4 regions of the Arthrobacter sp. KKT183 genome follow, and region 1 is predicted to be linked to each of the others. Evidence: riboswitches for the same ligand, from Rfam matches in the RefSeq annotation. Region 1 holds a riboswitch; each other region holds the start of a gene.
The links. A riboswitch is a leader RNA that binds a small molecule or an ion and turns the genes downstream of it on or off. The one in region 1 is predicted to bind cyclic di-AMP.
Positions count from the first base shown of each region.

Region 2: linked by a shared signal. The riboswitch ahead of ACZ2GY_RS16570 (NlpC/P60 family protein) and the one ahead of ACZ2GY_RS02550 (M23 family metallopeptidase) in region 1 are both predicted to bind cyclic di-AMP.
Region 3: linked by a shared signal. The riboswitch ahead of ACZ2GY_RS07540 (LysM peptidoglycan-binding domain-containing protein) and the one ahead of ACZ2GY_RS02550 (M23 family metallopeptidase) in region 1 are both predicted to bind cyclic di-AMP.
Region 4: linked by a shared signal. The riboswitch ahead of ACZ2GY_RS16545 (LysM peptidoglycan-binding domain-containing protein) and the one ahead of ACZ2GY_RS02550 (M23 family metallopeptidase) in region 1 are both predicted to bind cyclic di-AMP.

Region 1 covers NZ_CM145770.1:511,897-515,250, reverse strand. Annotated here, with positions in the region: gene ACZ2GY_RS02555 (NlpC/P60 family protein) at 1-245, opposite strand, end outside; cyclic di-AMP (ydaO/yuaA leader) riboswitch at 251-410, opposite strand; gene ACZ2GY_RS02550 (M23 family metallopeptidase) at 568-1,446, opposite strand; cyclic di-AMP (ydaO/yuaA leader) riboswitch at 1,544-1,737, opposite strand; gene ACZ2GY_RS02545 (metal-dependent transcriptional regulator) at 1,856-2,560, opposite strand; gene serC (phosphoserine transaminase) at 2,801-3,354, shown strand, end outside.
Region 2 covers NZ_CM145770.1:3,507,531-3,510,884, forward strand. Annotated here, with positions in the region: gene ACZ2GY_RS16565 (M23 family metallopeptidase) at 1-837, opposite strand, end outside; gene ACZ2GY_RS16570 (NlpC/P60 family protein) at 986-1,801, opposite strand; cyclic di-AMP (ydaO/yuaA leader) riboswitch at 1,808-1,987, opposite strand; gene ACZ2GY_RS16575 (heavy-metal-associated domain-containing protein) at 2,284-2,610, shown strand; gene ACZ2GY_RS16580 (copper-translocating P-type ATPase) at 2,650-3,354, shown strand, end outside.
Region 3 covers NZ_CM145770.1:1,581,551-1,584,904, forward strand. Annotated here, with positions in the region: gene ACZ2GY_RS07535 (multicopper oxidase family protein) at 1-604, shown strand, start outside; gene ACZ2GY_RS07540 (LysM peptidoglycan-binding domain-containing protein) at 732-1,589, opposite strand; cyclic di-AMP (ydaO/yuaA leader) riboswitch at 1,592-1,758, opposite strand; gene ACZ2GY_RS07545 (DUF3093 domain-containing protein) at 2,035-2,520, opposite strand; cyclic di-AMP (ydaO/yuaA leader) riboswitch at 3,030-3,220, shown strand; gene ACZ2GY_RS07550 (M23 family metallopeptidase) at 3,224-3,354, shown strand, end outside.
Region 4 covers NZ_CM145770.1:3,503,005-3,506,358, reverse strand. Annotated here, with positions in the region: gene ACZ2GY_RS16550 (four-helix bundle copper-binding protein) at 148-558, opposite strand; cyclic di-AMP (ydaO/yuaA leader) riboswitch at 1,491-1,692, shown strand; gene ACZ2GY_RS16545 (LysM peptidoglycan-binding domain-containing protein) at 1,696-2,592, shown strand; gene ACZ2GY_RS16540 (hypothetical protein) at 2,779-3,063, opposite strand.

The sequences.
Region 1 (3,354 bases):
CTGACGCTGACCGGCTGAGCTGCCACGGCACTGAGGGTCTTGACTGCCTGGGCCGAGCGCTGGGCGTCAGAAGCGCCATGAGCCGGAAGGCCTGCGGTGAGGACGAGTCCGGAAGCAGCGACGATGACTGCTGCCTGGCGTCCTACGGAACCTGCGTTCGAAGACACAGCCCTGGAAATGGCTGCGAGCGAATTTGTATGAGCCGGAACCGCACGATGGCGCCCCAGCGCAGAGCTATTTGACACGTTGAATTGCCTCTCCCTACGCCTGCGAGGTGAGCTGTCGGATTCGGATGGGAGTCACCCGGCCGCGGATCGTCTCAGATCCAGCGACTTAACCCCAAGGACTTCAAGAAGAAGCCCACAATTGGTTCCCCCGCCCCTGCCATGCGATTGTTGCGAACGGAACTCGTACAGTGGCAGAGCTAGGCGATCTGCACGAGTGCCGCCGAACCCCCTGCGATTCGGCACGAGTTAGACGGTACATCAGTTCTCTGGCTATGTCACATTCCGGTCACGGAACGGTGTGTTCATGATTACGACGCGGCCAACCGGCGCGGAAAATGACTCAGAGCCAGCCGAGCGGATCGACGTTTTTGCCGTCGACAAGGACCTCAAAATGCAGGTGGCATCCGGTTGAGGCGCCTGTGGAACCCACGCGTGCTATCGCGTCGCCACGCTCCACAACCTGGCCCACCGCCACGTCCATGGCCGACAGGTGGTTGTAGGTGGTTTCCAGTCCGTTGGCATGCTTGATCACCACACGGTTGCCGCCCCCGTATGCGTGCCAGCCTGCAAACGTGACGGTGCCGGCCGCAGCCGCCAAGACGGAGGTCCCGCAGGCTTCGCTCATGTCCTGTCCGGTGTGGAGTTCCCCTGCACCGGTGATTGGGCTGATCCTGGCTCCGAAAGCGGAGCTCATCACCATACGGTCCAAGGGTGCTGAGAGAGAGCCCTTGGCCTCCGCAGTCACGATGTCTCCACCGGATGCGGAAACGATCTCGGCAAGCTTCGCATCGGGATCGAAGGTGCTGTGCAGTGCCGCGCGGTCAAATGAGACATCCGCACCGGCGGCAGCCTGCACTGGCTGCAGTTCTTCCTGCTCAGCTGCAGCAGCCACGGTTTGCGCTTCAGCGGGCACCACTGCGGCGGTGGTGGGCAGCGCAACCGTGAGCACCATGCCAGAGGCAGCGGCCGCAATGGCAACCTTCTGGCTGAGTCCGGCGAAGGAAACGTCGCGGCGAGTGCTGGCTGCGCGGCGTCGTCGTTCGGTGCGTTGGGCATCACGGGGGCGTAAGGAAACTACCGGGGCTACCGTTCCGGTGCGGGCTTCACGGCGGGGCAGCGGATTATCCGGGCAGGTGGAAACCGGCGCCGGGAAAGCGTTGATTTCAGTGCACACCGGGCTGGACGGCGCTGCTGCTTTGTCCGCAGCCTGACGTGCCAAGCGCTCAGCTCGTTCCCGCCTATGCGCATCGCGTGGCCGCGCTTCAGCGACCGGGGTGCTCGCACGGCGGCGCCCCGAAGCAGTGTTCGACAAGGAGACCCTTTCTCATTTTTTGCCTGCGAAGTTAGCTGTCGGATTCGAGTATGAGAAAACTCGGTTCAGATCCCTGCGGTGTGGCAGCATCCGAACTTCACCCCAAGGCCATGGCATGCCATGACCGGTTGTGGGTCCTCCGCCCCTGTCCATCTGTGTAACACTGCGTTCGCTGACAGGGTTAGGCAGGCGAACCAGGTAACGCTGGAGTATCAGCGCCAGGAACCAACTATAGCCGTGAGCGCCGGAAAGTAATCATTTCGTAACCATGCTGTGGATATCCTTCGGGAATCCAGAGCCTTCCAGGTCCGGCGCCTCAGAACTGCGGCTGAACCGCCACAAAAACATGCGAAGCAACTTCCGGCGGCAACTCCAGCGCACCCTCCACGCCGGGCACCCGAACGGACACGTAGTCTCCCACTGCCTGTAGGGTCATCTGCGCTCCGGGACGCAGACCGCCTTCGTCCAGTTGGGTCAGCAGTTCGGGATCCACCTGAATGGGTTCGGCCAGCCGGACAAGGGTCACAATCGAACCCGCAGTGTAGTTTGCCATCGTGTCCGTAAGCGTGCGCACGCCCAAGGTGAACGCTTCCGACGGGGTACCGCCCAGGGCCTCAAGGCCAGGGATGGGATTGCCGTAGGGTGATTCGGTCGGCTGGCCCAGCAGCTCATACAGGCGCCGCTCAACCCGCTCGCTCATCACGTGTTCCCACCTGCACGCCTCATCGTGGACGTAGGCCCAGTCCAGGCCGATGACATCGGAGAGCAGTCGTTCCGCCAGCCGATGCTTGCGCATCACCTCGGTGGCCCGCCGGCGCCCGAGCTCGGTCAGTTCAAGGTGACGGTCGCCGGTCACCACTACGAGTCCGTCACGTTCCATCCGACCGACAGTCTGCGAGACCGTAGGGCCTGAGTGACGAAGGCGCTCGGCGATCCGGGCACGCAGCGCAACGATGTTTTCTTCCTCAAGTTCAAGGATTGTCCGCAGATACATCTCGGTGGTGTCGATGAGGTCCGTCATTTGCGGGGTTCAGCTCCTTGGCACTGGTGCGGTTTGAGCGTTGATGCAGCGGCTGCCTGCAGTGCCCAACAGATGGGCCGCCGTCGTCATCCCTACGCCCCACAAGGTTAACCCATTTACACAGCGTCACCCGCCCCGCTGATCCGGGCGCATCCGAAGCCGGTCACAATGCATCTGCGCTGAGCGTGCTGGGGCAGAATGGTCTGCGACCCCATCGCAAGCAACCTCCCTGGAGTAACCATGAGCGATCCCGCCGACATCCGCATCCCCGCCGAGCTGCTGCCGCAGGATGGCCGGTTCGGTGCGGGTCCCTCCAGAACGCGCCCCGAGCAGCTGGAAGCGCTGAACCGGGCAGGAACGGCCCTGCTTGGAACCTCACATCGGCAGGCACCGGTCAAGAATCTGGTGGGTTCGGTCCGGGCCGGTTTGATGGACTTCTTCGGCGCCCCGGAAGGCTACGAAGTGATTCTCGGTGTTGGAGGGTCCACTGCTTTTTGGGATGTCGCCTCCTTCGGTCTCGTTGAAGCACGCGCGCAGCATCTCTCCTTTGGTGAGTTCGGATCCAAGTTCGCAGCGGCGACGTCCAAGGCACCATTCCTGGGCGAGTCAACGGTCATCACCTCTGACCCCGGCTCCCGGCCGGTGCCCGTCGCGGAGCCGGGCATCGACTTCTATGCCTGGCCGCAGAACGAAACCTCAACCGGTGTGGCGGCGCCGGTCGAGCGGGTGGCGGGCGCGGATCACGGCGCGCTCATCTGCATCGATGCAACCTCCGCTGCCGGCGGGTTGTCGGT
Region 2 (3,354 bases), 660 kb from region 1:
GGGGTCGACGAGCGCGTCGTTGATCATGACTTCGAAGTGTAAATGGCAGCCGGTGGAATTGCCGGTGGTTCCGACTCCGCCCACAACGTCTCCCCGGGCAGCTGTTTGGCCTACGCTGACGGCAATGGTGGCGAGGTGGTTGTAGGTGGTCTTGAGCCCGTCCCCGTGGTCAATGACGATGCGGTTCCCTCCACCGTAGGGGCTCCATCCGGCTTCGGTGATGACTCCGCTGGCAGCGGCCATGACGGGAGTGGAACATGCGCCGGTGAGGTCGATACCGGTGTGCATTTCCCCTGGCGACCCGGTCAGTGGGTTGGTGCGATATCCGAAGGTCGAGACGGTGGTCATTTGGGCCAGCGGTGTGCCGAGGCCGGACTGCTCAGCGGGTTCGGCCGCAGACACATCCTCCGTATCATCGCCGGAGGTCGTCTCGATGGGACCATCGGCTAGAAGGTGGGATGAATTCACCGACCCAGTCGCCGGCTCAGTGGAGGCAGCACCGGGCACCGCGACACGGCTGAAATCCACTTCGGCCTTCGGATCGGCCTCAACGCTGTGCGCTCGTGGCTGTTGAGCGCTGTCCGCGGCCGAGCTGGTGGTGGATGTTTCCACGGACGATGGAGTCGCTGCGGTGAGGGAAATGCCGGCGAGAAGAGCGGCGCTGAGCACGCCGACGGCCGAGATCGCACCGGCGACCGGGGCAACGGGTGAAGCGCGACGGTTCGTCGCGCTACGGGTCACGGCGCGACGGCCGTGCTCGTGACGTGGGGCGGCCGCTGCTGCGCGGCGGCGTCCTGAGGCGGCGCGGCGCCGACCGTGCGCGTTATGGGAAGACAACGATGATCTCTACTCACTCAAACGGGGTGAGGGCATGCCGGAGTACAGGGGGAAATTACTCCGGCATGCCCAGGTGTGGGTAGGTGAAGAGCTTTGGGGCGGTTCGCAATCGCCCTGTTGACCCTTTCCTGCCCGGCTTAGGTGGCTGTTAGCCGTTGACCCGGACGAAGGATGATCCGGGGAGATCGCTCAGGGGGTGCAGGAGGGTGTCGTTGACACCATTCATGCCGCTGCTGATGACCTGGCCGTTACCTACGTAGATAGCGATGTGGCCGGGCCGGATGACCAGGTCACCTGGGGCTGGTGAGCCGACAACGGTCCCGTACTGGTAAAACTGCTCGGGCCCGAGGTCGCCGACAGACTTGCCGATGGATCGCAGTGCGACCTCGACGAGGATGGTGCAGTCCTGGGTACGGCCGATCTGAGCGTAGGCCGAAGCTACGAGCGCGGCACCAACACTGCTGCTGGCTGCAGGCGCAGGAGCCGGCTTCGGCTCGGGAGCCGGCACAGGAGCCGGAGCGGGCAGTGCCACTTCCTGCACGGCCATTTCCTGCACGGCAGGGGCCTGCTGTACCGGGGCGGTTTCCACCGTCTGCACGGCTGCCAGTGACGCCTCGGCTACGGGGGCCGGGTGCTCGACGACAGGAGCCGGCGCAGCGACAACTGGAGCGGGCGCAGCGGCGACGGCTTCGCGTTCGAAGGAGATATCGGCCGATGTGTCCGCGGACACCGGCTCGGTTTCCACGGTGGCGACCAACGAACTGGTGCTCACCTGACGCTGCGGTGCGTCCAGCGCCTGGGCCGGAAGGCCAGCGCTGAGAATGAGACCGGAAGCTGCGGTGATCACTGCAGCCTGGCGGCCTGCAGATCCCATATTGGAGGAGACAGCCTTGGAGATGACAGCCAACGTATTGGTCTGGGCCGGAACTGCGCGATGGCGCGCGGGGGCATGCCAAGTAGACATAAATCGAGTACCTTCTCCCAACGCCTGCGAGGTTAGCTGTCGGGTTCGGATGGGAGTCACCCGGCCGTGAAAACGGCTTAACCCCAAGGACCCTCAAAGCATGGGCCCGCGTACATGGTTCCCCCGCCTCTGCCAGCGGAAAACGGACGACCCCACCACGGTGACAGAGCTCGGCGATCCGTGTGGGAGTGCCTCCATGGGGGGCAGGCACGAGATTGAGAGTACCTCACCCCGCAGCGATTATCACAATTGGATCACGGCGGGTCTCCCCCTTGCCGCTGGAGGCTCCCGCCCTCATGGGGATCCGCGGAAACTATCTCTTGACATATACCCTGGGGGGGTATAATTTCGGAGGTACTGGATGACATTGTCCGGTTCCTCTGGAGCCGCACGTTCGACCAGTCCCCACATCATGCGCGACGGAAGCGCCCCGACATCCAGCGCTACCTGATCCCGCTCACCACGTAACGCAAGGAGTTCCCATGTGTGGCCCCCCCACCGCTGATCTGCGGCTGACTGAAAAGAACTCGGTCGGCTGCGCCTGCTGCGCCCCGCAGTCAGACGTTCAAGCCGACCCAGTACCTGCAGAAGCAGTTAATACCGAATTCGGTGTGGAGGGGCTGAGTTGCGGTTCCTGTGCCTCCAAGGTTGCGGACGCACTGACGACCCTGGACGGGGTTTCCGGTGTGCGGACCGACCTGGTCCCGGGAGGAACCTCGACCGTGCACGTCACGGGAAACCGTGCTTTGTCCGACGCCGAGGTCGCCCCGGTGATCCAGGACGCCGGATACTCGCTCACGACCGCCTGAGCAAGGAGGTACCACCTCGCACGAGGAAAGGACATGGCCATGAACACCAATCATCACAACCAGCCAGACCACAGCCACGGAACAACCACCCCAGGTGTGATCGATGAGGACACCCATGGACAGGCGATGCCCTCGGATCACCCGCATTCAGCGTTGGACGAGGACCACCGCAGCCATGAACACGGCCAGCACGCCGGACACAGCACAGCAATGTTCAAAAACAGATTCTGGATCAGCCTCGCCCTGACCATCCCGGTAGTCCTGTTCAGCCACATGTTCGCGATGATCCTTGGCTACACAGTCCCGGACTTCCCTGGAGCCTCGTGGATCTCCCCACTGTTGGGCACGGTCATTTTCGTGTACGGCGGCGCACCCTTCCTCAAGGGAGGGTGGACCGAGCTGAAATCCCGCCAACCCGGCATGATGCTGCTGATCGCCATGGCGATCAGCGTGGCATTCATCGCCTCCTGGATCACCACCCTGGGGATTGGGAACTTCAACCTGGACTTCTGGTGGGAACTGGCCCTGCTGGTCGTCATCATGCTCCTGGGACACTGGATGGAGATGCGCGCCCTCGGATCCGCGGCAGGAGCCTTGGACGCACTAGCTGCGCTCCTGCCCGATGAGGCCGACCGCGTTACCGCCTCCGGAATCGAAACCGTACCCGTCAGCTCCCTGGTTACCGGTGACGTCGTCCTCGTCCGCTCCGGTGCCCGCGTACCGGCGGACGGCGCCATCGTCGAC
Region 3 (3,354 bases), 1.1 Mb from region 1:
CGTCGATGCTCCTGTCGACACCAGCGACCCGACCTGGAACACCCTTCCGGGCGAATTGGATCCGGGGAACGAAGTGATGGCGCTGAAGCCCACCGACGCCATGATCCGGCGGCACTTCAGGCTCAAGCGCGATGACCTCACCGACAAGTGGACCATTGACGGTCAAACGTGGGCTGACGTTGTGGAGAGCAACTACCGACGGATCGTCGCCAACCCCGAACTGAACAGCACCGAAATCTGGGAATTCGAAAACTCCAGCGGCGGCTGGTTCCACCCCATGCACATCCATTTGGTGGACTTCAAGATCATCGGCGGGGAAGATCGGGCCACCTACTCCTACGAGCAAGGGCCCAAGGACGTCGTCTACGTCGGTGAAGGGGAAACCGTGCACCTGCTTATGAAATTCGGGCCCCACCGCGGCCGTTACATGATCCATTGCCACAACCTTCCGCACGAAGACCACGACATGATGGTCCAGTTCCGCGTCGGCACCGCCGCTCTCGAACCCCAAGAGAACGACCCCATAAAAGCCGGTCCCAGCCGCTGGGACGAAGCGACGGCGCTTCCACCCTTCCCTGGCGCCCACGAACCCGCAGACACCTAGCAAGGAAGCGGCACAGGGGACGGCTAGGTAACCGTCCCCTGTGCCCGCTGCCGGATATCCGATTCCCATCACCCATGACCGGGATGGACCCGCGAGGACTCGAGTGCTGCTGGCCAGGGGTTAGTGGCTATGCGTTGACCCGGACGAAGGAGGACCCGGCCAGATCTGACAGCGGATGCAGGATGGTGGCGTTCATGCCGTTCATCCCGCTGCTGATGACCTGCCCGTTGCCGACGTAGATGGCGACGTGCCCTGGCCGGATAACGAGGTCGCCGGGGGCAGGGGATCCGACGACCGTTCCATACTGGTAGAACTGCTCAGGGGCCAAGTCACCGACGGACTTACCGATCGAGCGCAGAGCTACCTCAACGAGGATCGTGCAGTCCTGGGTAGCACCCATCTGCGCGTAAGCCGAAGCAACCAGCGCCGCACCGACACCGCTTGCCGCTACAGTGCTCGATGCCTGAGCGGGTGCGCGTTCAATGGTGCTGGCCGCCGTCGTAATGCCCATGGTGCTGGTTTCCACCCTCGCAGGTGCTGCCGGCGCCGTGACACCGTTCACGCCGTTGGCGGCGCCTGTCAGGGCGATGACGTCACCGGGGTAGATGAGGGATTCCCAGCCGAGCCCGTTGACAGCGAAGATCGTTTCCAAGCTCACACCGTAAGAGGCTGCGATCTTTCCGAGGGTGTCACCAGGCTGAACGATGTGAGTGGCACCTCCCGTTGCTACTGCTGCAGCGGCAGAAGCCGCGCCCACGGTTTCGGTGACCGCTGTATCGAGGGTTTGCTGCGGCGTGGTGGAGGAGGTGGTGGTCGCTCCGGCGTGGGCCGGCAATATCGACCCGAGCACCAGACCCGATACAGCAACGGCTACCGCCGCCGGACGTCCTACTGTTCCCACTCCCGCCGATGCCGCTTTAGCAACGTGGTGCAGAGGGCTCGTGGGGACGGCGCGGTGGCGCGCGGTGTGGCGATTTTTTGACATGGCTAGCCTCTCCCAATGCCTGCGAAGTTAGCTGTCGGATTCGGATGGGAGCCACCCGGGCGTACCACAGCACTGAGAATGAGTGCCGCTTTCACCTTAACCCCTAGGGCTTCTTTCGAAACCCAACGTTCGGTTCCCCCGCCTCTGCCGTGTTCTGTTTCAGGACGGACCTCCACCAGCGACAGAGTTAGGCAATCTGCTGGAGGGGTGTCGCCCGCATCGAGTCCAAGACACCGCGAGAATCATATCCGTCGCGTCCTTGCCTGTCACATTTCAATAACGGCAACACAACGTTGGCCCTCAAAGTTTTCAGACCCTTCTCGGTATAGCTCTGGTTCGGCATATCGCCCTGTCCTGGAATTCGTTTCAGGTTCGGTACTTCAGTGGCTTTTCCGGACCGTCACGAACGGGGGTTCTTCTGCCACTCTTCACGAAGAGGCGCAGCTTATGAGCCGTGGCGGTGTTCCGGTAGGGCGGGGTCTAAAGCTTTGACGAGTTCAGTTGGACGTCTGGTTGATGCCAGCCAGTAGGGGGTGTGGTCTTCGTCGTCTTTTATCTCGATCCGTACGACGGGGTCGATCCAGCCGCGGATACATAGATACGCCAGGGCGTTCAGCGCCGGTCCGCGCTGATGGGTGGCCTCCTGTTTCACATAGGAACGTGCCGCACCCAGGTACTTCCGGTCGATGTGGGCACGGCCAACATCCAGTGAGCTGGTGGTCACAGTGATCCGCGGGGTAGACAGCACCAGGAGAGCGGTAATGATGAGGAAGATCAGGATGCAGGCAATAATCCCGGTCAGCATGCTGATCGGTGCAAACACCAGGATCGACGCTCCTGCCACTCCTGAGGCAAGCACCCACACAAACGGCGTCGGCCACAACCGTTCGTCGTAAAGGATCGCGGATGGCGGTGCGGAAACTTCGGACATGGTCAACAGCTTGCCACACCCCTACGCGTGCCCATTCCGGTCCCTCATCGATTGCTTGAGGACGGACGCTTCCGGCCCTTGCGGTGTCAAAGTGGGCAAGGAGACCCAAGCGAGCGGACCGACAGGGGCGCTGGCGGAATTGATCACGCCAGGCTACGCAGGTTGAACCAGATGCCGATGACCATGGTGGCTAGGGCGCCGGGTCATCGGCATCTGCATGCCCGGAACCGGGCACGGAGCCAGCCTAACTTACTCACTATCGAAGGATCCACGGCAGAGCAAAGCAAGGGTGCTGACTGTGTTGGGCCGGATTGCCGATGGAGCCTCAGAGGTTCTTCGGTCCTGACCTGAAAGCTAGCAGTTGTTCCGCATCAGTTTTTCTCTGTTGGTAGGTGCCGCGTCTGCAGGTGGATGGGCTGCAATTGAGTCCCACTCTCAACAGGTTACGAAATTGTAACTATACAGCCGTCCCTGTAGAGTGACTTCGTCGCCGAGATCAGTTGGTGACGCTGGTTTCAACGCCTAACCCTGCCGGGAATCCAGTACCGTTCGTATTCCGGCAGGGGTGGAGGACCCACTTCTTGTGGCGGCCTTTGTGCTGCCTTGGGGTGAAGCCATTCCAGTGTTTTGAACTGGAACGGCCGGGCTGGTTCCTTGCCCGAATCCGACAGCTAACTTCAGCGGCGTTCGGAAAGGAATCTTCTTGTCCTCACACAAGACCGCCGGCCGCCGCCGTGCGCAACCAGCGCCGCATGGCCGACGGGCGGCGGAGCGCCGTCCGAAGCATGGTCGCCGGGCGGCAGCCCCAGCCACCGCGACTACTGGGCATTGGAT
Region 4 (3,354 bases), 670 kb from region 1:
TACATCCTGCCCATTCCGTGCCCTCCGTGGCCGGTGTCGTGCCGGTTCCCCTGCGGGTCTGACTCTTTCTCGGGTCCATCCTGCCCGCGTCGCGATTTCTGCGGCGAACTGCTCACCGATTCCTCCCTCCGCTACGGTTTCACTGAACTAGTTGAGGGTCGCGAGCAGTTCCTCACAGGCCTTCTCGCATCGGCGGCATGCTTCAGCACAGATCCGGCAGTGATCATGCATATCGGAGTGCTGCCCACATTCATCCGCGCAGGCCTTGCACGCGATGCGGCATGCTTCCACGATCGCCCTGGTCAGGTTTGCGTCGTAGCCGGTGTGCCGGGACAGCACGTTCCCGGTCGTGGCGCAGATATCCGCGCAGTCCAGGTTGGTGCGAATGCATTTGGTCAGTTCGGCGACCATGTCCTCGCTCAAGCAGGCATCGGCGCAGGCGGTACAGGTCTGGGCGCATTCAAAGCAGGCTTCGATGCACGCGGCGAGTTTTTCCTTGTCCACTCCTCCCAGATCCTTCGGGTAGGTATCGAGCATGGACGTCACATGATGTGTCATTGGTTTCTCCCATTATTGGTGAAGGCTGACAGATACAGCCCTGTTTGGTGAAGTGTTGTCGCGGGAAGGTGTAAGCCCGCGTCCAGCCGACATGTCGGCGAAAAGAATGCGTTGAACTACCGCCTGCCCGGATGCTTGAACCGGGGCGCGAGGGGACCGCCCGGTCTATGTCCGACTGATCGATAGCGCGGTCAAGGACGGGGTGAAGTGCTCCAGTTTTTCCAGCGTTGGGTCAGGCTGGGCAGGAGGCATCAGAGCAGCAAAAGGGAGCTGGCTAACGGGAACGCTGAAGTTCGCAGGATTGTCACCGAGGACAGCACGGTGTGCAGGAGGCGTCGCTTCGGAAGTATCTGCACGTTGTTGGCAACAGGGAACCGTAGCCGGAGACCCCACGGAACCATCAGCTGCCTCTACAGGGGATGCTTCGCCAACTACCGCGACAGGCGAAGTGTTCACCGCCATGCCCATGGTTCCTCCGGGCCCGTGGCTCATCTGCAGGCACAAGGCCGCAGCAGCCGAGGTGGAAAATGCCACCAAAAGCGAAAAGGCCAGCATCACCTGCAGCACCGTTCGAACGGTGCCATGTAGGCGAACGCGTGCTCGCTGCGAAATGGTTGTTCCCTCCCGAACGACTCCTCTAGCTGTCCGACCACCCTAATGAATACTAAGCATGGTGACCAGTGCCGGTTTCTACTCGTCGGGTTAGCCGAAAGAGGATGCCCGCGAAACGCGCCAGGGCCCGTAACTGCAGTCCCACGTCGTCTGGAAAACCGCACGTCGTCTGAAAAACGCTGGAGAAGGATCATGCACGACACTGCAGCCAGAGGGCCAGCGCATGGGGAGCGAACATCAGATTCGTTACCTGAACGTGACATTTCATACCTAAGAGGGTATTCTCGTGAGGTATTCCCGGCACCAGCCGAGAATATTCCTGTGCAGAATGCCGAGTCCTGCCGCTGCCCGGGATCCGTCCGTAATTCCGTTCGGCAGGAACGGGGGACCCACAGATTTACGGGCCATCACATGGTCCTTGGGGTTAAGACGTTTCTGCTTCCGTCCCGGAAGACGAGAAACGACCGGGTGACTCCCATCCGAACCCGACAGCTCACCCCGCAGGCATGGGAGAGGCAATCACGCATGTCACGCAACATTCCGGCGCGCCACCGCGCCACCGTCAATCACTCGATCGTCCTTAAGGGACTGTCCCACTCGACCAAAACCGGTGCCGTCGCACTGGGTCGGCCGGCCATTATCGTCGCAGCAACAGGCGGTCTCGTTGCTGGCGTGGGGGCACCTGCCCAAGCGGGAACCTACGCCCAGGAAGCAGCTACCACAGCCACCCAGGCGCCGGTCTCCGCCCCAGTCGCGGAAGTTCCGGCTGCATCCTCGGCATCGGTTCACACCGTGGTTTCCGGCGACACCATGGGGGGCATCGCAGCCCGCTACGGCATCGAACTCAATACCCTGCTCGCCCAGAACAACCTGTCCTACGCGTCGATCATCTACCCCGGACAGCAGGTCACAGTGTCGGGCGCAGCAGCCGCCTCGACCGATGCTCCGGTAACCGCAGCCCCGGTAACCGCAGCCCCTGCCGCCATCCCGGAAGCGGCACCGGCGAACCAGGTTTCCTACACAGTGGGTAGCCAGCAGGAAGCCCGTATCTCCCTGGCCTCAAGTAGCATCACTCCGGCCCAGCAGTCAGCTCCGACTGCTTCCTCAAGTGGTGTCGGTGCCGCTCTGGTTGCCTCGGCGTACGGCCAGCTTGGTTCCATCCAGGACTGCACCATCCTCGTTGAGGTTGCGCTGCGCTCCATCGGCCTCAACGTAGGCGATCTTGGGCCGACCCAGTTCTACCAGTACGGCACCGTCGTCGGGACCCCAGCCCCCGGTGACCTGGTCATCCGGCCCGGTCACATCGGCATCTACGTCGGTAACGGCGAAGTAATCAGCAGTGGAATGAACGGTGCAAACCTCACCATCAAGCACCCACTGTCCGACCTCGCAGGCTCGTCCTACGTACGAGTCAACGGCTAATCTCTAAGCCGTTTCCCTAGTGTGGAAGAGCAGCAGGCACCTTAGAACGGGGGTGCTTGCTGCTCTTTCTTTTTGCCCAGGACGTGGAAGTACTGCGCCCGGCGTTCAAATGTCCAGCAACAAACCGGCTGGAACTTCTCCGGGATCAAAACGAGCCCACCTGAAATGAAGCCCACCCAAGGGATCTCAGGTATAGATTCCTCGTACCGTGACCGCAACAAGGCTCGGGATGGCGTCCCGGGAGGAGAGCGATCGGGCGGAGCTGAGGGCCTCGATGCAGTACCTGGCAAGGTCCGCCGGGTCCATCGCCAAGTCCGCGGCACTCTCCTGAGCGTCTTCACGGATAAGGTCCGCGATGAAGGCCTCAAGGTGCTGATGCGCATGATCGATATGAGTGGCCCGATGCAGGGCCGGGGCAGACGCGTCGTGGCTCGGCCTGTCATAGACGATCAGCGCGTAGGCCTCTAACACGGCCAGCAACTGCCGTCCCGTGCCGGCTGCTTCAATTCCTAGCGCCGATGAACGATGATGACACCCGCGAGTGGGGGTCGGCGACGTCCCGCGGGGAGTGGGCCCTCATGTACGTCCGGGGGCTGACCATCAGGCAAGGCAAAAAACAACTGTGAGTCTTACGACGGCTGGTCTGGGACTAGCTGGCAGTGTTGATGCCGGTCGTTCTGCCTGGCGCGTGACTCGAAAAACAAATGGCCCCCTTGCGGGTGCATTTCCCCCGACTTGTCCGCGCTGGGTGGGGCGGCCGGC